One region of the Massilia sp. DD77 genome, then DNA from elsewhere that is predicted to be linked to it. Evidence: predicted binding sites of a transcription regulator. Region 1 holds the regulator's gene; the other holds the start of a gene.
What was found. The regulator FNR, encoded in region 1, switches genes on or off when oxygen is low (the NO sensors DNR and NnrR bind a similar motif). The targets are predictions, from matches to a motif close to TTGATNNNNATCAA.

Region 1 (10,423 bases):
CACCCGCTCCCACCAGGAAACGCCTGCGCTTCAGGGCGCTGTCGCGCGTCGTCTTTACGAGGGACATGTGCTGGCTCCTCCTGTATCGCTCACGATATCGCTCACCAATAGGCGGCGGTCTGGTAGTAACGGCGGATGTGCTCGGTTTCGTGGTAGCCGCGCGCGGTCCGGGGCGCGGCGCCGGCGGCCGGGGCCTTGGCCGCGTCCGCCTGCGCGGAACCGGTCACGACCGCCAGGGCGCCCAGCGGCGCCGCCTTCAGGAAGCTGCGGCGGGTGGGGTCGGGCCCAGGCCCGCGAGGGTCCGGCGCCTGGCCGGAAGACGGGGGCGCGGGCAACGCCGCGCCGGTCGCTTCGAGTGCGTCAGTCATGGGTCTCCTCCCCTACCACGAAGGCCTCGGCTTCGATCGCGAGGAAGACTCCCGCCAGCCTTGCGATCAGCCGGTAGTAGTTGGCCCCCTCGGCGGCCGAGATGTCGGCCACGGCGCGCGCATACCAGGGCGCGAGGTGGGCCTCGAAAAAGCTTTTCTGCTCCGCCAGCGTGCGGCGTGGAATGCCCGGTGCGCCCGCCACCAGCAGGCGCATGGTCTCGCACAGGGCGCCCAGGTGGTCCTCGAACTCGCCCACGCCGCGCACCCGCGCCAGTCCCAGGCGCGCCAGGTCGGCGCGCAGGACGGCCAGCGGAGCGTCGTTGATGTAGCCGGACAGGTAGCGTGAACCGTAGGGATTGACCGGCGGCGTGCCGATGCTGATGAAGAGCTGGGCGAATTCGTCGGCGACCGCCTGCGGGTCCATCACGCCCGATGCCAAGGTCAATTGCTCCCAGGCTTGCTCCAAGGCCAGTTCGCCGCCCTGGGCCAGGATCGGGTCGGCATTGGCGAGCGCCTCCAGCAGCTCGGCGTCGGGCGGAGCCAAAAGCAGCCGCGACAGCAAGGCGTACAGGTCGGCGCGCGCCTGGTCTTCACCACTCAGGGGAGGCGCCAGCGTGACGCCGGCTGGTCGGTCGAGCGTGGGCGCGCTGGGCGTGGACACTGTGCAGCTCTCCTGTTAGCAAAGGTTCATGAGAAGTGTATTCCTCCCCAGCTGGAGAGCGCGCACGCTTGGCTCGTCAACGCATGCCGGCTGCCCGCATGACCAGGCGCAGCGCGAAGGCAACCAGCGCCAGGGTGGCCACGCCGCCCAGCCAGAGCGCCGCCGTCCAGGCCAGGCGGCGCATCCATTGGCGTTTGCCGGGCTTGAGGTGTTCCATCAGTGATAGCCCGCGTCGGCCTTGACCTTGCCCCGGAATACCCAGTACGACCAGGCCGTGTACATCAGGATGATGGGCAGGATGAACAGCGTGCCCACCAGCGCGAAGCCCTGGCTGCTCGGCGGCGAGGCCGCTTCCCAGATCGAGATGCTTGGCGGAACGATGTGGGGCCAGATGCTGATCGCCATGCCGCTGTAGCCCAGGAAGATCAGGGCCAGGGCCATCACGAAGGGCAGCCTGAACGGCTCCTTGCCGCGCCCGCGCCCCAGCGAACGCAGCAGCAGGAGCATGCAGGCCGCCACCAGGATCGGCACCGGCGCCAGGAACACGGTGTTCGGGAAGGTGAACCAGCGGTCGGCCACGGCCGGGTCGCGCAGCGGGGTCCAGATGCTGACCACCACGATGGCGCCCAGCAGCATCAGGGCGAAGGGACGCGCCACCTGCACCATGCGCGCATGCAGTTCGCCTTCGGTCTTCATGATCAGCCAGGTAGCCCCCAGCAGGGTATAGGCGATCATCACGCCCAGGCCGGCGACCAGGGGGAAAGGCGCGATCCAGTCGAGCGCCCCGCCGGCATAGCTGCGGCCAGAGACCGCGATGCCGTCCAGGAAGGCCCCGAGCGAGACGCCCTGGAAGAAGCTGGCGACGACCGAGCCGCCGATGAAGGCCTTGTCCCACAGGTGGCGCTCGTGCTCCTTGGCCTTGAAGCGGAACTCGAAGGCCACGCCGCGGAACACCAGGCCGATCAGCATGAAGACCAGAGGCAGGTAGAGGCCCGAGAGGATGATCGAATAGGCCACCGGGAAGGCCGCCAGCAGTCCTTCCCCGCCCAGCACCAGCCAGGTCTCGTTGCCGTCCCAGACCGGGGCCACCGTGTTCATCATGGTGTCGCGGTCGCGCTTCTTGGGAGTGAAGGGAAACAGCAGGCCGATGCCCAGGTCGAAGCCGTCCAGCAGCACGTACATGAAGACCGCGAAGAAGATGATGACGGCCCAGATGATGGAAGTATCGATGCCCATGGCTTCAGCTCCGCTCCGGACCAGCGTCCGCGCCGTCGTTGGTATTGTCGTCGTTCTGGACGTCGGCCGCCGACATCGGCCGCATCGGGGTGCGCTCCTCGCCCGGCCCGCCCTCGGGCGGCCGCGCCAGCTCGAAGTGCTGCGGCCCCTTGCGGATCATGCGCAGCACGTAGCCGGTGCCGGCCCCGAACACGAACAGGTAAGCCGCCACGAACAGCGCCAGGGTCAGGCCCAGGGCCACGGCGCCATGGGGCGAGACGGCGTCCGCCGTGCGCAGCACGCCATACACCACCCAGGGCTGGCGCCCCACCTCGGTGGTCACCCAGCCGGCCAGGATCGCCACCAGGCCCGCCGGCCCCATCCACAGGGCGAAGCGCAGGAACAGCCGGTTGGCGAACAGGCGCCCGCCGCGCCGCAGGAACAGGCTCCAGGCCCCGAGCGCGATCATCAGGAGGCCCAGCCCCACCATCAGGCGGAAGCTCCAGAACACGATCAGGGAGTTCGGCCGCTGGTCGCGCGGAAAATCCTTCAGGGCCGGGACCTGGCCGTCCAGGGTGTGGGTCAGGATGATGCTGCCCAGGTAAGGGATGCCGAGCGCGTACCGGGTGCGCTCCTCTTCCATGTCGGGAATCCCGAACAGCAGCAGCGGCACCGCCTCGCCCGGATGGTTCTGCCAGTGGCCTTCCATCGCCGCCAGCTTGGCCGGCTGGTGCTTGAGCGTGTTCAGGCCGTGGAAGTCGCCGACCACGGCCTGGACCGGCGCCACCAGCAGCAGCATCCACATCGCCATCGACATCATCTTGCGCACCGCCGGGTTGTCGCGCCCGCGCAGCAGGTGCCAGGCGGCGGAGGCGCCCACCAGCAGGGCCGTGGTGAGATAGGCGGCGATCACCATGTGCACCAGGCGGTAGGGAAAGGAGGGATTGAAAACGATCGCCAGCCAGTCGGCCGGCACCATTCGTCCGTTCTCGATGGCATAGCCTTGCGGCGTCTGCATCCAGCTGTTGGCGGCCAGGATCCAGGTGGACGAGATCAGGGTGCCGATCGCCACCATGCAGGTAGCGACGACATGCAGGGCCGGGCCGACCCGGTTCCAGCCGAACAGCATCACGCCCAGGAAACCGGCCTCCAGGAAGAAGGCGGTCAGCACTTCATAGGACAGGATCGGTCCCAGGATGCTGCCCGCGAATTCCGACAGGTAGCTCCAGTTGGTGCCGATCTGGTAGGCCATGACGATGCCCGAGACCACGCCCATGCCGAAGGTGACGGCGAAGATCTTGAGCCAGAAGTGATACAGGTCGACGAAGACCTGGCGCCCGCTGCGCAGCCAGCACAGTTCGAGCACGGCCAGGTAGCTGGCCATGCCAATTGTGATAGCCGGAAACAAAATATGGAAGGACATCGTGAAGGCGAACTGGATCCGTGCGAGATCCAGGGCGGACAGACCAAGCATGGCGTGTTCCTTCGTGGTGTCGGCGTGTTGCGAATCTAGCATGCGCGGTGGGGGCGCACGCTTGGGTAATGGCTTTTTTGCTACGGCTGTCACTGAATCTGGCGCGGTTTGCCGGCAAATCTGGGTCCCTGGGACGATTTGTCGCGTCGCATCCCCGGCCCGCCCGTCTATAATCTGAGCATCGCGCGATCCACCGGAACCCCCATGACCCAGCCCGTGTCGTTCATCACCGACCCCAGCAAGCAGCCCGTGAGCATCCAGGCCCTGAAAGCCAGCTGCTCCGCCTGCAGCATGCACCAGTTGTGCCTGCCCATGGGCCTGGAAGACGCCGACATCAACCGCCTCGACCAGATCATCGGCCGCCGCCGGCGCCTGGAAAAAGATGAACGGCTCTACCAGATGGGAGAGCCGTTCCGCAACCTGTACGCGGTGCGCTTCGGCCACTTCAAGACCTACCAGGTGAACGCGGCCGGCGAAGCCCAGATCACCGGCTTCCAGATGGCCGGCGAGCTGCTGGGCATGGACGCGATCAGCGGCAACCACCACTGCGACGCCGTGGCGCTGGAAGACAGCGAGGTCTGCGAAATTCCCTTCACGCGCCTCGAAGAGCTGTTCGGCGAAGTGCCGGCCCTGCTGCGCCACTTCCACCGCATCATGAGCCAGGAAATCACGCGCGAGCAGAACGTCATGCTACTGCTAGGCAATATGCGCGCCGAGCAGCGCTTCGCCGTCTTCCTGGTCAACCTGTCGGCCCGCTATGCGGCGCGCGGCTATTCGCCCACCAGCTTCCAGCTGCGCATGTCGCGCGAGGACATCGGCAACTACCTGGGCCTGACCATCGAGAGCGTCAGCCGGCTGCTGTCGCGCTTCAAGAAGCAGGGCTGGCTGCAGGTCGACAAGCGCGACGTCACCCTGCTCGACCCGGCCAAGCTGAAGGCGCTCGCGGCCGGCACCGACATCTGCAGCCCCATGGCCTGAACCATGGCGGCGCCGCTTCCGGTCGACCTGCACCTGCGCAGCTACGGCATGGTGCGCGAGGCGGACCGCCACGACTATGCCCAGATCGTGCTGCCGGTGGCCGGCGAGGTCGAACTCGACATCGAAGGCCGCGGCCGCAAGCTCGATCTGCTGCACGCCGCCGTGGTCGCACCCGGCGCCTGGCATTCGCAGGCTGGCGCGGCCGGCAACCAGTCCTTCATCCTCGACCTCGATCCCGGGCTGCTGCGGCAAGGTCCCTGGGAGCGCCTGCTGGAGCGCCCCTTCACCCCGATCGGCGCGGCCGCGCGCAAGCTGGTCGAGTTCATGAGCCTGGCGGCGGCCGGCGCCAAGGCGGCGCCCCAGCTGGTGCAGGGCTGGACCCCGCTGCTGCTCGATTCCCTGGCCCAGGCCCAGGCCGCCTTCCAGCCCGCCTCCAGGCTTGCCGCGCTGATGGCGCGCATCGAGCTTCAACCCGGCCTGCCCTGGACCCTGGACAGCATGGCGCACGCCGCCTCCCTCAGCGCCAGCCGCCTGCACACCCTGTTCCGCCTGGAGACTGGGCTGAGCCCCCACGAATGGCTGCTGCGCCGCCGGCTGGAAGCGGTCTGCACCCTGTTGGCCTCGACCGGGCGGCCCATCGCCGACCTCGCCCTGGAGACCGGCTTCTCCGACCAGAGCGTGCTGACCCGCGCCATGCGCAAGGCCATGGACACCACGCCCGCCGCCTACCGCAAGGCCGCACGCGAGGATACGCACAAGACGCAGTAGGCGGCGCCAAGACGCGGTCCCGGCCGCGCGGCCAGAATCTCCGCTCTCAGGAGACATTCATGGTCAAGCCAAGCACTTCGCACACCTCGCTCGGCATCGGTTCGGGCATCCTCGCCGGCGCCCTCTGGGGCCTGGTCTTTCTCGCTCCCGAACTCACCGCCGGCTTCCTGCCTTTGCAGTTGTCGGCCGGGCGCTACCTGGCCTACGGCCTGGTGGCGGCGGTCCTGATTGCGCCTTCCTGGCGGCGCCTGCTGCGCACGCTCACCTGGAAGGAATGGCGCGCCCTGCTCTGGCTCTCCTTCAGCGGGAACATCGTTTATTACGTGTTCCTGGCGACCGCCGTGCAGCAAGGCGGCGTGGCCATGCCCTCGCTGGTGATCGGCCTGCTGCCGATCGCCGTCACCCTGGTGGGCAGCCGCGACCGCCACGCGCCGCCGCTGCGCCGCCTGCTGCCTTCGCTGGCCCTAAGCGCGGCCGGGCTGGCCTGCATCAGCTGGCAGTCGCTGTCCAGCGCCGGCATCGATTCGCTGCCCGGCCTGGGCTGCGCGGTGGGCGCGCTGGTGTCCTGGACCATCTACGCGGTGAACAACAGCCGCTGGCTTGGCCGCTTGCAGGGCGTCTCGGGCCACGACTGGAACCTGGCGATGGGGGTCGTGACCGGACTGGAGGCCCTGTTGCTGGCGGTTCCCGCGTTTGCCGGGACCGACACGGGCCACAGCAGCGCGCAATGGCTGCATTTCGCGGGCGTGGTGACCAGCGTGGCGATCCTGTGCTCGATCCTGGGCAACGCCTTGTGGAACGTGGCGAGCCGCGCCCTGCCCTTGACCCTGATGGGGCAGATGATCGTGTTCGAGACGCTGTTCGCGTCGCTATACGGCTTCCTGTGGGAGGAAAGGTGGCCGACGGGGCTGGAATGGGCGGCCATGGTACTGCTGGTGGGCGGGGTGGTGGCGTGTGCGCGGGCGCATGCGCGTAGAGACGATTAAGCCAGCCGTCCACGGGCACCTCGTTATACCCGCTCGCTCAACCCGTCGTCCCTGCGAAGGCGGGGATCCAAGCTCGTTGAATCGAGCTTGAATGGAACCATGAGGCTACTCACGCAAACTTGGGTCCCCGCCTTCGCGGGGATGACGGATTAAGGGCGCGGGCCGAAACAGTGGATCAGCTATCCATGCGCCGCCTGAGCCACCAAACTGGCATCATGCCAGAGTAATCTCAACAGGAGCGAACACGGTGTGGTGGACACGAAGCTGGATGACGGTGCAGCAGGAATTCTCGGACTTGGGGAACGTGGAGGACATCACCCGCATCGTGGTGCGCCTGCTGGTGGCGCTGGTGCTGGGCGGGCTGCTCGGCTACGAGCGTGAATCGGTGGGCGCCTCCGCCGGCCTGCGTACCCACATGCTGGTCTCGCTCGGCGCCGCCCTCTTCGTGCTGATCCCGCTGCAGGCGGGGATGGGCATCCAGGACCTGTCGCGGGTCCTGCAGGGCATCGTGGCCGGCATCGGCTTCCTGGGCGCGGGCGCCATCCTCAAGCAGACCGACAAGGACGACATCAAGGGCCTGACCACCGCGGCCAGCGTCTGGCTGACCGCCGCGATCGGCATCGCGGCCGGCATGGGGCGCGAGGCGACGGCGGTGCTCAGCACCCTGTTCGCCCTCGTCGTGCTGGCGATCCTGCGCAGCACGACGAAGCCGAAGGAAGATTAGGCGACGGCCTTGCCGGGGGCTTGCGTCTTGCCGGCCTGCACGCGCTGCTCCCAGTAGTGGGCGCCTTCGATGCCCAGCGCCTTCGGATCGAACTGCGGATCCTTGCCGGCCTTCTTCTGGGCTTCGTAGTCGCGCAGGCACTTGAAGGCCGTCTTCTGCAGCATCAGGATGGCGATGATGTTCAGCCAGGCCATCAGGCCCACGCCCATGTCGCCCAGGCCCCAGGCAGCTTCCGCCGTCTTCACGGAACCGTAGTAGGTCGCGCCGATGATGAACAGCTTGAGCAGCAGCGTCATCCACGGACGGTTGACGGTCCGGTTGATGTAGGCGATGTTAGTCTCGGCGATGTAGTAATAAGCGACGATCGTGGTGAACGCGAAGAACAGCAGCGCGATGGCGACGAACAGGGCGCCGAAGCCCGGCATCACGTTCTCCAGCGCGGTCTGGACGTAGCCGGGGCCGGAGGCGACCCCCTGCACGCCGGTGAACATCGGGGTGCCGTCCGGCGCCTCGACATTGTACTGGCCGGTAATCAGGAGCATGAAGGCGGTCGCCGAGCACACGAACAGGGTGTCGATGTAGACCGAGAAGCCCTGCACCAGGCCCTGCTTGGCCGGGTGGCTCACTTCGGCGGCCGACGAGGCGTGCGGGCCGGTGCCCTGCCCCGCCTCGTTCGAGTACACCCCGCGCTTGACGCCCCACTGGATCGCCAGGCCCAGGATCGCGCCGAAGGCGGCGTCCGCGCCGAAGGCATTCACGAAGATCAGCTTCAGAACACCAGGCAGCGCGCCGATGTTCATCGCCACGATGGCCACCGCCACCAGGATGTAGCCCAGGGCCATGAAGGGCACCACGACTTCGGCGAAGTGGGCAATGCGCTTGACGCCGCCGAAGATGATGAAGGCCAGCACCACGCACAGGCCGACGCCGGTGATGGCGGGGTCGATGCCGGTAGCGGTCTTCAGGCTCTCGGCGATCGAGTTGGCCTGCACGCCAGGCAGCAGCAGGCCGGTGGCGATGATGGTGGCGAAGGCGAAGGTCAGCGCATACCATTTCATGCCCAGGCCCTTCTCGATATAGAAGGCGGGCCCGCCGCGGTATTCCTTACCCAGTTGTTCCTTGTATACCTGGCCCAGGGTCGATTCCACGAAGGCCGAGCTGGCGCCGAGGAAGGCGACCGCCCACATCCAGAACACGGCGCCGGGGCCGCCGAAAGTGATCGCGGTAGCCACGCCCGCGATATTGCCGGTGCCGACGCGCCCGGCCAGGGTCATGGACAAGGCCTGGAAGGAGGACACCCCTTGCTCCGAACTCTTGCCTTCAAACATCAATCGAACCATTTCGCCCGCATGGCGCACCTGCAGGAAACGCGAGCGGATGGAGAAATACAGACCGGTGCCCAGGCACAACGCGATCAGCGCCGGACTCCAGATGACGCCATTGATGGCGGTGACTAACTCGTTCAGAGACATGTTTTTCCTAGCAGACTAGGGCACGGGTGTGCCGGTGTGGACAATGCAGGCGGCGCGGTAACCACCTTACTCAGCGATAAATCCGTGGACAGCATAGCAACATCGGCAGCCGATTGCTACAGGCGTGCGCCAGCGCACGGAACGCGGCCGTACCACGGCGTAATATATTGTCAAAACACCACATATTAATGAATTGCCCATTCTTTAAGGAGAGCACCATGAACAAAATGACCTTGGCAGGCATCATGATGGCAGTGACCGTTCTGGCAACCGGTTGCAAAAAGGACGTGGACGGCGACGGCAAGGGTCCGGCGCAGGAAGCTGGCGCGGCGATCGACAACGCCGGCCAGACCGTGGCCAACGAAACCAAGGAAGCCACCGCTGAGACCGCCGCCGCCGCCGAGCGCGCCGGCGACCGCGTGGAAGCCGCCACCGAGCGTGCCGGCGAGCGCATCGAAGCCGCAGGCGCCGAAGTGAAGCAGGAAACCAAGGAAGCCGCGGCCGAAGTCGATGCCGCTGCGGACCGCGCCCAGAACGCCACCGGCCGCGCCGTGGAGCGTGCTGGCGAGAAGATGCAAGACGGCAAGTAACACCGCCTGAACGCAGTCTCGAGAATGGCGGACCATCCGGTCCGCCATTCCTCGTTTACGCCCTCTTCTGCTTGGCGATCCAGCCGTCCACCAGCTCGCCCAGCACGTCCAGCGGCACCGAGCCCGCGCCCAGCACCAGGTCGTGGAAGGCCGGCAGCGAGAACTTGTCGCCCAGCTCCTTGCGCGCCTTTTCGCGCAGCTCGATGATGCGCAGCATGCCGATCATGTAGGCATTGGCCTGGCCCGGCCAGGCGACGTAGCGTTCCACCTCTTGCGCGCCGATGCCGTAGTCGATGCCCTGCTGGCGGGTCCATCCCTTCGCGTGCAGGCCGGTGTCGACCACCAGGCGGCGAGCGCGGAACAGTTCCGAGCCGAGCGCGCCGAGCAGGCCGGGCACGTCGCCTTCGTACCAGTTCTGCTCCACCGCCAGGCGTTCGGTGTACAGAGCCCAGCCTTCGGCGTGGGCGCTGCCGCCGCTGAAGATGCGCTGGCTGCGGAATTTCGGGATCCCGGTCAGTTCCTGCTGGATCGCCAGCTGGAAGTGGTGGCCCGGCACCGCCTCGTGGTAGGCCAGGCTGCGCATGCGGATCATGTCGAAGCTCGGACCGCGCAGCGGCACCCAGAAGATGCCCGGGCGGCTGCCGTCCGGCGCCGGCAGACTGTAGTGGGCCGCGGCCGAGGGCTCGGTCAGCGGCGGCTCGCGGCGCACTTCGACCGGCGCGCGCGGCTTCAGCTTGAACAGCGAGGCGCTGCGCTTCTCGGCATCGCGCACCATCTCGGCATAGCTGGCCAGGATCGCCGGGCGCGGATCGCCCTCGCCTTTCGGCTGGAAGCGCTGGTCGAGCTGCTTCATGCGGGTCTCGATATTCCCTTCGGCGAGACCGAGCGAACGCAGGTGCTTGTCCATTTCGCCCTCGATGCGCGCCACTTCGCGCAGGCCGATCTCGTGGATCTGCTCGGGGGTCAGCTTGGTGCTGGTGAAGTTCTCGACCGCGCGGGCATAGGCCGCGGCGCCGTTGGGCAGGCGCGAGATGCCGGCCACGTCGCCGGTGCGCGGGTGGATCTCGGCCATGAAGTCCTTCACGCGCCCATAGGCCGGGCGGATCTTCTCTTCGACGATGCGGGTGGCGCGGGCGATCGCGGCGGCGCGCGCCTCAGGGCTCAGGTCCTTCAGCTCGGCGCTGCGC
Region 2 (10,423 bases), on a different contig from region 1:
CCTGCATCCGCAGCTCGAAGTCCACCTGGTGGGGCATAGCGCGGGGTCGATCTTCCTCGCTCCGCTGGCCCAGCTGCTCGCCACCAAGGGCAAGATCGTGGGCGGCCCCATTGCTGGACGCAGCGGCGCCAACCTCGGCATCGCAAGCATGACGCTGTGGGCGCCGGCATGCACGGTGGACCTGTTCAACGCCTGCTACCGGCCGCTCATCGACGCCGGCGCGATTGCGCGCAGCGCCATGTTCTACCTGACCGACAAGGCGGAACAGGACGACAATTGCGCCAGGATCTATAACAAGTCCCTGCTCTACCTGGTCGCGCATGCGTTCGAAGCGCGGCCCCGTATCCCGGTCGTGTTCAACGAAGGGGTTCCGATACTCGGCATGGACAGAACGCTGAGGCACGATCCGGATCTGGCGCAGTGGATACGCGGCGGCAAGATGGATCTGGTTCCCTCACCCAATGATGTGGCAGTCGGGACGCAAGCGGCGGCGAGGGCTACCCACCACGGGGATTTCGACGACGACATCGCGACGGTGAGCGCGACCTTCTTGCGGATTCTGGCAGCGTCGGCCGGCAAAGCACCCGCGAAGTCTGCGCGGGCCGAGGCGAAGCCCAAGCCGCCTGTACCGGGCCAAGTGGACAAGGACCTGGATAAGGAGCGGATGCCAGCCGCCGTCCGCAATCTCGTGTTCGAGAAATCGGCCAGCCGCTTGCGTGGCCGAAGGCTGGAAATCGATGCCCAGACAAAAGTCGGTGCTTAGAACCTATCCCGGTAGGCGGGAGGAAGCTCATGGCGATGCATGGGAAGTGCAGGCAAGGCGCGAGGAGGCAGTGTGGCTGGCCACACAAGGACGAGCAACGCCGGCTGCGCTTGCCAGGCGCGCCAGGAGCGACTCTTGCCTACTGGGATAGGTTCTTAGTCCAGGCTGCCTCCAGCATGCGGTAATGATGTTCGGTTGGCGATGTTCAGTTAGCTGAAACACCGTCACCCCGGCGAAGGCCGGGGTCCAAGCTGAGCGTCTCGACAGCTCATGCAAACTTGGGCTCCGGCGGGGCCGCCCGGGCCTCCGCCGGAGCGACGCGCGGAGGCTGTCGGTCGGACTTGTCTAACCTTATTGCTTACGGCGACGGCGGGACGCGGCGACGCCGAGCACGCCAAGTCCCAGCAGTGCGAGGGAAGCAGGTTCCGGCACCTTGGCGATCGGTGCATCGACGTATTCGATGTAGACGAGACCGTTGGCGCCGTTGCCGCCCGCGAAGCGGGTGGAATAGTCGACAGTGAAGTTGTAGCCCCCTGCTCCGCCACCAGCGCCGTAGCCGATGCCGCCCTTGCCGCTGAAGCTCTGGCTGCCGTTGCCAGCCGCCGCGCCGGCGCCATTGATCAGGATTCCGCCGGCGCCGCCGCCGCCCGCATGCGAACCGCTACCGCCCGCACCGCCAGCGCCGGCAGTGATCTGGTTCTGGGTGAACAGCGCCAGCAAGGCGGCGTAGCTGCCCTGGCCATTACCGATCGGCATGGCGCCCCAACCGAGGCAAGCCGTGCCATCGCTACCGCCCGAACCACCTGCGCCGCCCTGGGAACCGGCGTTGCACGCGCCACCGCCGCCGGAGCTGCCGTGCTGGCCGGATGCGTTGACGCCGGAGACGACACCGCCGCCGTTCGCGCTCAGGTAGTTGCCAAACATGGACATGCCGCCTGCCGTCAGGCCGGTGATGTCGTTATCCGGACGGCCGAGTGCACCGGAGCCGCCGGCGCCGACTTTCACGAGAATGGTGTCGCCGCCGGTGACCGAGACGGTGCCGGCGGTGAGATAGCCCGCGCCGCCGCCGCCCTGGTGGCCATTCGCACCGCCGCCGCCGCCGCCCATGACCAGGACGTTGATGGCGCTGACGTGGACTGGCACGACGAAGGAATAGGCGGCAGCCGGGTCGGTGAAGCTGATGAAGGCGGCGTTGGCGTTACTGACGGTGACGGTGGCGAGGGCGGCGAGCGCCAGGGCGGTACGGAGCATGGGATTTCCCTAGTTGTAATTTGAACTAAATTACAATAAGCAACTTCCGGACCAGGAAACATTGTCTTTTGAAAACAGATATTTACAAGAGTCAACCACTCAAAACTTTATGCGCTGTAAATTTTTCCGACAGGCTCCAGAAAGTACTTCATAGAAAGTCTGGGTGGGGATGTAGTGGCTCATCCATGCGATGTGGGGCGATTCGATCTAAAAGGTCTCGCTCTGCCTACAACGCACGTGATTCGTGTACCTCGTAGCGACCAGTAAGACATGCTCTGTTGACCAGTCTCACTTTCGAGCTTGATCGCTGCCGGCCATCCGAGCGGTAGAACGCCGGACAATTGCTCCCTCCCCTACCGCGAATGTAAAGCGTCCCTTAAACGCAGACATTCCCCGGGCTTCTCTAATCATGAGGAAATCAATGAGGGATTCCGTTTCACTGCTTGCGGCGGGCGCTCTGCTTGCTGTTTTCGGATGGGCCTTTTGGCACTATCTGGGGGCCGACGCACCGTGCGCGCTCGTTACCGTGGCGCTCGTCGCTACGACGGCAGACAATGCTCGCCTTCGCCGGCAACTGCACAAGAAGAATAACGGGTAATCGGTGCGGCGCGTCCACGCCCTAAGCCAAGTGCGGGTCCCGGCTTAATGCAGCGGTACGTGGATGAGGAAATGGCCAGGACGAATACTGGCGGAAGCGGTGAGATTCGAACTCACGAACGGGTTCCCCCGTCGGCAGTTTTCAAGACTGCTGCCTTCAACCACTCGGCCACGCTTCCTGTGAGGAACCGGCATTATACATAAATCATCGGTGCTGGGCAGGCTCGTTGGCTACGCCCGCTGGTACGCGGCGAACTTGGGCCCCGGCCTTCGCCGGGGTGACGGTCTTGAGGGTGGTGGCCATCAACGCCGCTTAGGTATGCGACGAACTTGGGCGCCGGCCTTCCCCGGGCGACGGTCTTTAGGGTGGTGGCCATCAACGCCGCTTAGTACGCGGCGAACTTCGGCCCCGGCCTTCGCCGGGGTGACGGTCTTGAGGGTGGTGGCTATCGGCGCCAGACAGGCCAGGCTGCTCAGGCGATCAGCAACCAGTTGTCCCGCAAGCTCCGCTCGAAATCATGCGCCGGCAGCGGCTTGCTGTATAAGTAGCCCTGCACCTCATCGCAGCCCGACGCGCGCAGGAAATCCAGCTGGTCCACGGTCTCCACCCCTTCCGCAATCACGCGCAGTCCCAGCTGGCGGGCCATGCTGATGATGGTCCCCGCAATCGCGCAGTCGCTGGCATCGGCCGGAATCCCGGTCGTGAACGAGCGGTCGATCTTCAAGGTATGGATCGGGAAGCGCTTCAGGTAGGACAAGCTCGAATACCCGGTCCCGAAATCGTCCAACGACAAGGCCACGCCCAGCGCGGTGAGGCGGTCCATAATCCCCGTCACCCGCCCGATGTCGTGCATCAGCGTGCTCTCGGTGATCTCCAGCTCCAGCCACGAGGGATCGAGCTGGTAGCGCCGCAGCGTGTCCGCCACGCGCGCCGGCAGCGACTGGGTGAATTCGCGCGCCGATACGTTCACGGCCAGGCGGAACGGCGGCAGCCCGGCCTTTTGCCAGACGGCCGCCTGTGCGCAGGCCTGCTCCAGCACCCACTCGCCGACCTGCACGATCAGGCCCGTGCTCTCGGCCAGCGGAATGAAGTCGCCCGGCGGCACCAGGCCGCGCTGCGGATGGATCCAGCGCACCAGCGCTTCGGCGCCGACGATGCGGTCGCTGCCGATCTCGAACTTCGGCTGGTAGTACAAGGTCAGTTCGCCGTTGCCCAGCGCATGGCGCAGGCCGGTCTCGATGCGCATGCGTTCCTGCATGCCCTGGTTCATGTCGTCGCTGTAGAAGGCGACGCTGCGGTCCGGGTTGGCGTCGTCCTTCTTGGCACGCTCCATCGCGATGTCGGCCAGGCCCAGCAGGGTCTCGGCGTCGTTGCCGTTCTGCGGATAGACGCTGATGCCGATACTGGCGCCCACGCGCAGGTCGTGGCCGGCGATGTAGAACGGCGCGTCCAGCACGTTCTGCAGCTTCTGCGCCACCGTGGTCGCCTCGAAGTGCTGGCGGATGTCGAACAGGCCGACCGCGAATTCGTCGCCGGACAGGCGCGCCACCACGTCTTCGTCGCGCAGGGTGTCGCGGAAGCGCTGGGCCACCTGGCGCAGCAGTTCGTCGCCAATGCGGCGGCCCAGGGTGTCGTTGATGCGCTTGAAGCGGTTCAAATCGATGAACAGCAGGCAGCCGTGGGCCTCGTTGCGCTGGGCGACCATCAGGGCCTGGTCGACCAGGCGCGCGAACAGGGTGCGGTTCGGCAGGCCGGTCAGCTCGTCGTAATAGGCCAGGTGGTGCAGCTGTTCCTCGGCCTGCTTGCGCTCGGTGATGTCGGTCAGGTAGGCGATCAGGCCGATCGGGCGTTCCGCCAGGTCGCGCAGCGGCGACAGCGACAGGCTGGCCCAGAATACTTCGCCGGACTTCTTGCGGCGCCGGACTTCCATCATGCGCCCGCCCTGCTCCGCGAACACGTCGTGGAAGCCTTCTTCCTCGTCGGCGTACAGGAACAGGATGTTGCGGCCGATGGCTTCCAGCGCGGAATAGCCGAACAGCTCCTCGGCGCCGCGGTTCCAGCTGGTGATGTAGCCCATCTGGTCCATGGTCAGCACCGACTCGTGGATCTGGTCCAGGATCTGCGACTGGTGCGCCAGCTGCGCTTCCATCTGCGCATAGGCGTGGGTGGAGCGCTGGGCCAGCGCCTGCATCTGCATCAGGTTGGCGGTCAGCTGCGCCAGCGCGGCCAGCTGGCGGTAGTCGCTGTCGAAGTAGCCGCGGCCCGCCACTTCGTAGTAGCCGAACTGCTCGGTGCCGGCGAAGACCGGATGGCGCAGCGCGCCGCCGATGATGCCGGTCTCGAAGCTGCCCGCGCCCTGCACGAAGCGTCCCGTCGGGCTGCTCATCAGTTCGCGCGCGACCCGGCCCAGTTCGTGGGCCAGGGCCTCGCCGCGCAGGCGCATGACGGCTTCGCACACGGCGCTCGTGCCGCCGACGAAGTCCACCGCGATCACTTCCTGCAGTTCAGACATTGCGGCCCACCTGGATCGCCCAGTGATAGGCGTTCAGCTGGCTGCTCCACCAGATTCCGGGGTCGACCTCGGCCTCTTCCAGGTCCTGCCCGGTGGGCGCGGTCTCGGTCAGGCGCAGCCAGGCGCCCAGCCTGCCTGCGCGCTCCAGCAGCGCGCCCGCCACGTGCTCGGGCAGGCAGAGGTCGGCGGCGATGTCGCGCATCGGCATGCGCAGCAGGCGGTCGAGCAGCGAGAACACGCCGGTCATGAAGGCCAGGTCCTGCTCGTCGCGGTCGCCGCCGGCCTCCTTGCAGAGGGCTTCGAGCTGGGCGCCGCGCCGTGCCGCCAGCGGCAGCAGCAGGTTCGGCGGGCCGTCCGGCTGCTGGCGCGCGTACAGCAGCAGCTGCAGCCAGCGCTGCAGCTGGCGCCGGCCCAGCAGGTTGATCGCCTGGTTGAAGCTGGTGATCTGGGTGCTCACCGCGAAGGCGGCCGAGTTGACCAGCTTGAGCAGGTGGTAGGACAGGGTCGGATCCTGCTTGAGCTGCAGTTCCAGCTCGCGCGAATCGGCGTCGCGCGCCAGCAGGCCCAATAAGGTCAGCAGGCGGCGGCGCGAGCTGCCGTCGTCGCTGGCCGACGGGAAGCTGGCCGGGTCGAGCGGATAGTCGCCGCTGAACCAGTCGAAGCCGGCGTTCTCGCATTCGGAAAAACGCAGCGCGCTGTTCACGCCACGCGCCAGGTGGGGGCCGAACAGCGCGGCCAGGCGGCCGGGCGGCGGAACGTCCTGGCTGCAGTCGCGCGCCACCGAACGCAGTGCGGCCGGGGCCTTGACGCCTTCCGGGGCCTGGCCGTCGAGCCAGACGCGGTAGCCGAATTCATGCAGCTCGGCCAGGCGGCGCGGCGCGCCCTCCTCCTCCAATGCCGCGGCCGAGACCACGAAGCCGATGCGGTTGGCCGGCAGCAGGGCCAGCACGGGCGGCGTCAGGGCGGCGGGAGAATCGAGCATGAGCAGGCCGTCGAGCGGCGCGATCGCTGCCAGCAGGTCGGGCGTGCCGAACACGGCTTGCAGGCGCGCCGGCAGGTCCTCGCCGGGCTGCAGGCGCAGGCATAGCGCCACCCACTCGTTCTGCGCATTGGCGACCGGGTCGAATGCAACGGGCGGGATGATCACGGGTTCCTGCGCAGCCATGTAATGTTTCAAAGGAGATATTCAGATGATCTTAGTGCACGGATTATCAGAAAGCAACACCCCTTGTTTCCATACAGATACATATCTGCATGCGCGGCGGGTTAATTACAGATTTATGACAAATTTTTTATGGGTTTTCTTCGAATCCGGCGCGTTGTACCGCAAAACGGATCAATTCGGCCTGCCCTTCGATGCCCAGCTTGCGCTTGATGTTCAGGCGGTGGGTTTCCACGGTCCGCACCGACAGGTCGAGGTCGCGGGCGATCTGCTTGTTCGACTGCCCGGCGGCGATGTGGCGCAGCACTTCCTGCTCGCGCGAGGTCAGCTGGTTGTCGGCCGCGTGCGGGCTGGCCAGCTGGCGCGCCAGCGCGGCGCTGTAGTAGATGCCGCCGCCCATCACGGTCTCGATGGCAAGCACGATGTCCTTGCCCGGCGCGTCCTTGAGCACATAGCCGCGCGCGCCGGCCTGCATGGCCTGGCTCACGTATTCGGGCTTGTCGTGCATCGACAGGATCAGCACCGCGATGCCGGGATAGCGCGCCGTCAGCTGGGCGGTGGCCTCGATGCCGCTGCCGCCGCGCATGTTCACGTCCATCAGCACCAGGTCGGGCTGGCAGCGGCCGGCCTGCTCCAGCGCTTCCTGGCTCGATCCGGCCTCGCCCACCACGCGCAGGTGCGGGGCCGCTTCGAGGCGCGCGCGCAGGCCGTCGCGCACCAGGGGGTGGTCGTCCACCAGCAGGATCTTGACGTCGTCTTGGCTCATGCCCGTTCCTCCAGGTCGATGCTGGCCACCACGCGGGTGCCCAGCGGCGAGGAATCGATCGCGAGCCTTCCGCCGATCGCTTCCATCCTTTCCATCATGTTGCGCAGGCCGATGCCGCGCTGCGGGTGCACGGCCACGCCGTCGGCGTCGAAGCCGGTGCCGTCGTCCTCGACCGCCAGGGTCAAGCAACGCCCCGCCCGCACCAGGGCGATGTCGATGCGGGTGGCGCCCGCGTGGCGCTCGACATTGGTCAGGGCTTCCTGGGCCACGCGGAACAGCACCGTGCCCACCATGTCGGGCAGGCCGTCAAGCGGGCCTTCGCTGCGGAAGCGCACCGGCATGCCGGCATGCTCGCCGAATTCGCTGGCCAGGTGGTCGAGCGCGGGCGCCAGGCCCAGGTCGTCCAGCAGGGTCGGACGCAGGTCGTGCGAGATGCGGCGCACTTCGCCCAGCACCGACTTCACCTGTTCCACCGTACGCTCCAGGCCCGCCTTGGCCTGCCGGCGCTGGGCCTCGTCGCCGCCCAGGCGGATGATGCCGGCCTCGAGCTGCAGTTTCACCGACACCAGGGCCTGGCTGATGCCGTCGTGCAGGTCGCGCGACAGGCGCGCCCGTTCTTCTTCCTGCGAGTCGACCACGCGCTGGGCCAGGGCCTTCAATTTGGCGTCGGCCACGCGGTGCTCGCTGATGTTCAGGGCCAGGCCGCCCATGGCCACCGTCAGCGCCGCCAGAATCGCCAGGCCCGCGATCCACAGCAGGGTCGCTTCGATGTTGCGCGACTGCTGGGCGTCGATCTGCGCCAGCGCGGCCTCGACGTCGTCGAGGTAGATGCCGGTGCCCATCATCCAGCCCCAGTGCGGCACCGGCACCACATAGCCCAGCTTGGGCGCCTGCTGGTTCGACGAGGGCTTGACCCAGCGGTAGCGCTGGAAGCCGCCGCCGGCCTTGGCGCGCCCGATCAGTCGCTGGATAGTGGGCTCGCCCAGGTCGTCGCGCCACTCCCACATGTCGGTGCCCACCAGCTCGGGCTGGCGCGGGTGCATCAGGTTCCTGCCCTGCATGTCGTACAGGAAGAAGTAGCCGTCGTCGCCGTAGCTGAGCGAGGCCAGGATGCGCTTGGCTTCCGCCAGGGTGGCGGGGTCGCTGCGGCCGGACCTGGTGAGGTGGGCGATCGAGCGCGTGGCCAGCGCCACGTAATGGCGCAGCTCCGCTTCCTTGCTGTCGAGGTAGGCGCGCTGGATGGTGGCGCGCTGCTGCTGCGCCAGGGTCACGGCCTGCTGGCGCACGAACAGCGCGATCGCCACCATGGCCACGATCAGCGGTGCGATCGCCAGGACGATGACTTTTTGCCTCAGCTGCATGGAGCGCTCGCATTAGAAAATTGCATGCGCGCATTCTACGCCCGCAGCCCGGCCGTGGCCTACGTAGTAGTGCGTAGCGCCTGCGTAATCATGCGCTTGCGACGCTATGAAGAGTGCAAGATACTCGCCGGTAGCAGTGAATAAGAGCGCCGGTTCCCGCCGGCGCATAAAGCACCAATTCCTTACCGGAGGAGTCACAATGAATCGTTCATCGGCAAGTCCAGCGAGCAAGCTCGGCTGGATTGCGCTATCGCTCCTGGGCGCGTTTTCGCTCGGGGTCGTCGCGGTCAAGCGCGGCGAAACCATCAACGCCATCTGGGTCGTCGCGGCGGCAGTCTGCGTCTACCTGATCGCCTACCGCTTCTACTCGCTCTTCATCGCCAGCAAGGTGATGCAGCTCGACCCCAAGCGCCAGACCCCGGCCTACAAGTACAACGACGGCCTGGACTACGTCCCGACCAACAAGTACGTGCTGTTCGGCCACCACTTCGCCGCGATCGCCGGCGCCGGCCCCCTGGTCGGCCCCGTGCTGGCGGCCCAGATGGGCTACCTTCCCAGCATGATGTGGATCCTGGCCGGCGTCGTGTTCGCCGGCGCGGTGCAGGACTTCCTGGTGCTGTTCCTGTCCACCCGCCGCGACGGCCGCTCGCTGGGCGACCTGATCAAGTCGGAGATGGGCGAGGTCCCGGGCATGATCGCCCTGCTCGGCACCTTCATGATCATGGTGATCATCCTGGCGGTGCTGGCCCTGATCGTGGTGAAGGCGCTGACCGGTTCCCCATGGGGCACCTTCACCGTGATGGCGACGATCCCGATCGCGCTGTTCATGGGCCTGTATACGCGCTACGTGCGCGTGGGCCGCATCGGTGAAGTCTCCCTGATCGGCTTCGTGCTGCTGATGCTGGCCATTATCGGCGGCCAGTGGGTGCACGATTCGCCGGTCCTGGGCCCGATGTTCACCTTCACCGGCACCGAGCTGACCTGGATGCTGATCGGCTACGGCTTCGTCGCCGCCGTGATCCCCGTGTGGCTGCTGCTGGCGCCGCGCGACTACCTGTCGACCTTCCTGAAGATCGGCACCATCGTCGGCCTGGCGATCGGCATCCTGGTGGTGGCGCCGGACCTGCGCATGCCGGCCGTGACCAAGTTCATCGACGGCACCGGCCCGGTGTGGTCGGGCAACCTGTTCCCCTTCCTGTTCATCACCATCGCCTGCGGCGCGGTGTCGGGCTTCCACGCCCTGATCTCGTCGGGCACCACACCGAAGATGATCGAGAACGAATCGCACGCCCGCTTCATCGGCTACGGCGGCATGCTGATGGAATCGTTTGTGGCCATCATGGCCCTGGTGGCCGCGGCGACCATCGACCCGGGCGTCTACTTCGCGATGAACAGCCCGGCCGCGGTGCTGGGCACGACGGCGCAGTCGGCCGCGGCCGCGGTGACGAACATGGGCTTCGTGATCACGCCTGAAGCGCTGGAGCAGATGGCCAAGGACGTCGGCGAGCACACCATCATCTCGCGTGCCGGTGGCGCGCCGACCCTGGCGGTGGGCATGGCCCACATCCTGTCGAACGTGATCGGCGGCCAGGCCATGATGGCATTCTGGTACCACTTCGCGATCCTGTTCGAAGCCTTGTTCATCCTGACCGCGGTGGACGCCGGCACCCGCGCCGGCCGCTTCATGCTGCAAGACCTGCTGGGCGCCTTCGCACCGTCGCTCAAGCGCACCGAGTCGCTGCCGGCCAACCTGCTGGCGACCGGCCTGTGCGTGGCGGCCTGGGGCTACTTCCTGTACCAGGGCGTGGTCGATCCGCTGGGCGGCATCAACACCCTGTGGCCGCTGTTCGGCATCGCCAACCAGATGCTGGCCGGTATCGCGCTGATGCTGGGCACCTGCGTGCTGTTCAAGATGAAGCGCGCGCAGTACGCCTGGGTCACCATCGTGCCGACCCTGTGGCTGCTGGCCTGCACCCTGACCGCCGGCTGGCAGAAGATCTTCGACGCCAA

Region 2: a site for FNR is predicted at 2,096-2,109, ahead of V7778_RS20890 (glycine-rich domain-containing protein). Genes of this name have one in related genera too.

Annotation. Positions count from the first base shown of each region.
Region 1 covers NZ_JBAMDH010000009.1:88,333-98,755, reverse strand. The annotation lists gene V7778_RS07080 (formate dehydrogenase subunit alpha) at 1-67, opposite strand, end outside; gene V7778_RS07075 (formate dehydrogenase) at 102-368, opposite strand; gene V7778_RS07070 (TorD/DmsD family molecular chaperone) at 361-1,029, opposite strand; gene V7778_RS07065 (DUF2474 domain-containing protein) at 1,106-1,246, opposite strand; gene cydB (cytochrome d ubiquinol oxidase subunit II) at 1,246-2,265, opposite strand; gene V7778_RS07055 (cytochrome ubiquinol oxidase subunit I) at 2,270-3,718, opposite strand; gene fnr (fumarate/nitrate reduction transcriptional regulator Fnr) at 3,923-4,696, shown strand; gene V7778_RS07045 (helix-turn-helix transcriptional regulator) at 4,700-5,464, shown strand; gene V7778_RS07040 (DMT family transporter) at 5,524-6,450, shown strand; gene V7778_RS07035 (MgtC/SapB family protein) at 6,719-7,174, shown strand; gene V7778_RS07030 (alanine/glycine:cation symporter family protein) at 7,171-8,646, opposite strand; gene V7778_RS07025 (hypothetical protein) at 8,865-9,236, shown strand; gene V7778_RS07020 (DUF885 domain-containing protein) at 9,292-10,423, opposite strand, start outside.
Region 2 covers NZ_JBAMDH010000039.1:12,580-23,002, reverse strand. The annotation lists gene V7778_RS20895 (C1 family peptidase) at 1-763, shown strand, start outside; gene V7778_RS20890 (glycine-rich domain-containing protein) at 1,115-2,014, opposite strand; tRNA gene V7778_RS20885 (tRNA-Ser) at 2,701-2,790, opposite strand; gene V7778_RS20880 (putative bifunctional diguanylate cyclase/phosphodiesterase) at 3,085-5,124, opposite strand; gene V7778_RS20875 (HDOD domain-containing protein) at 5,117-6,289, opposite strand; gene V7778_RS20870 (response regulator transcription factor) at 6,417-7,052, opposite strand; gene V7778_RS20865 (cache domain-containing protein) at 7,049-8,413, opposite strand; gene V7778_RS20860 (carbon starvation CstA family protein) at 8,613-10,423, shown strand, end outside.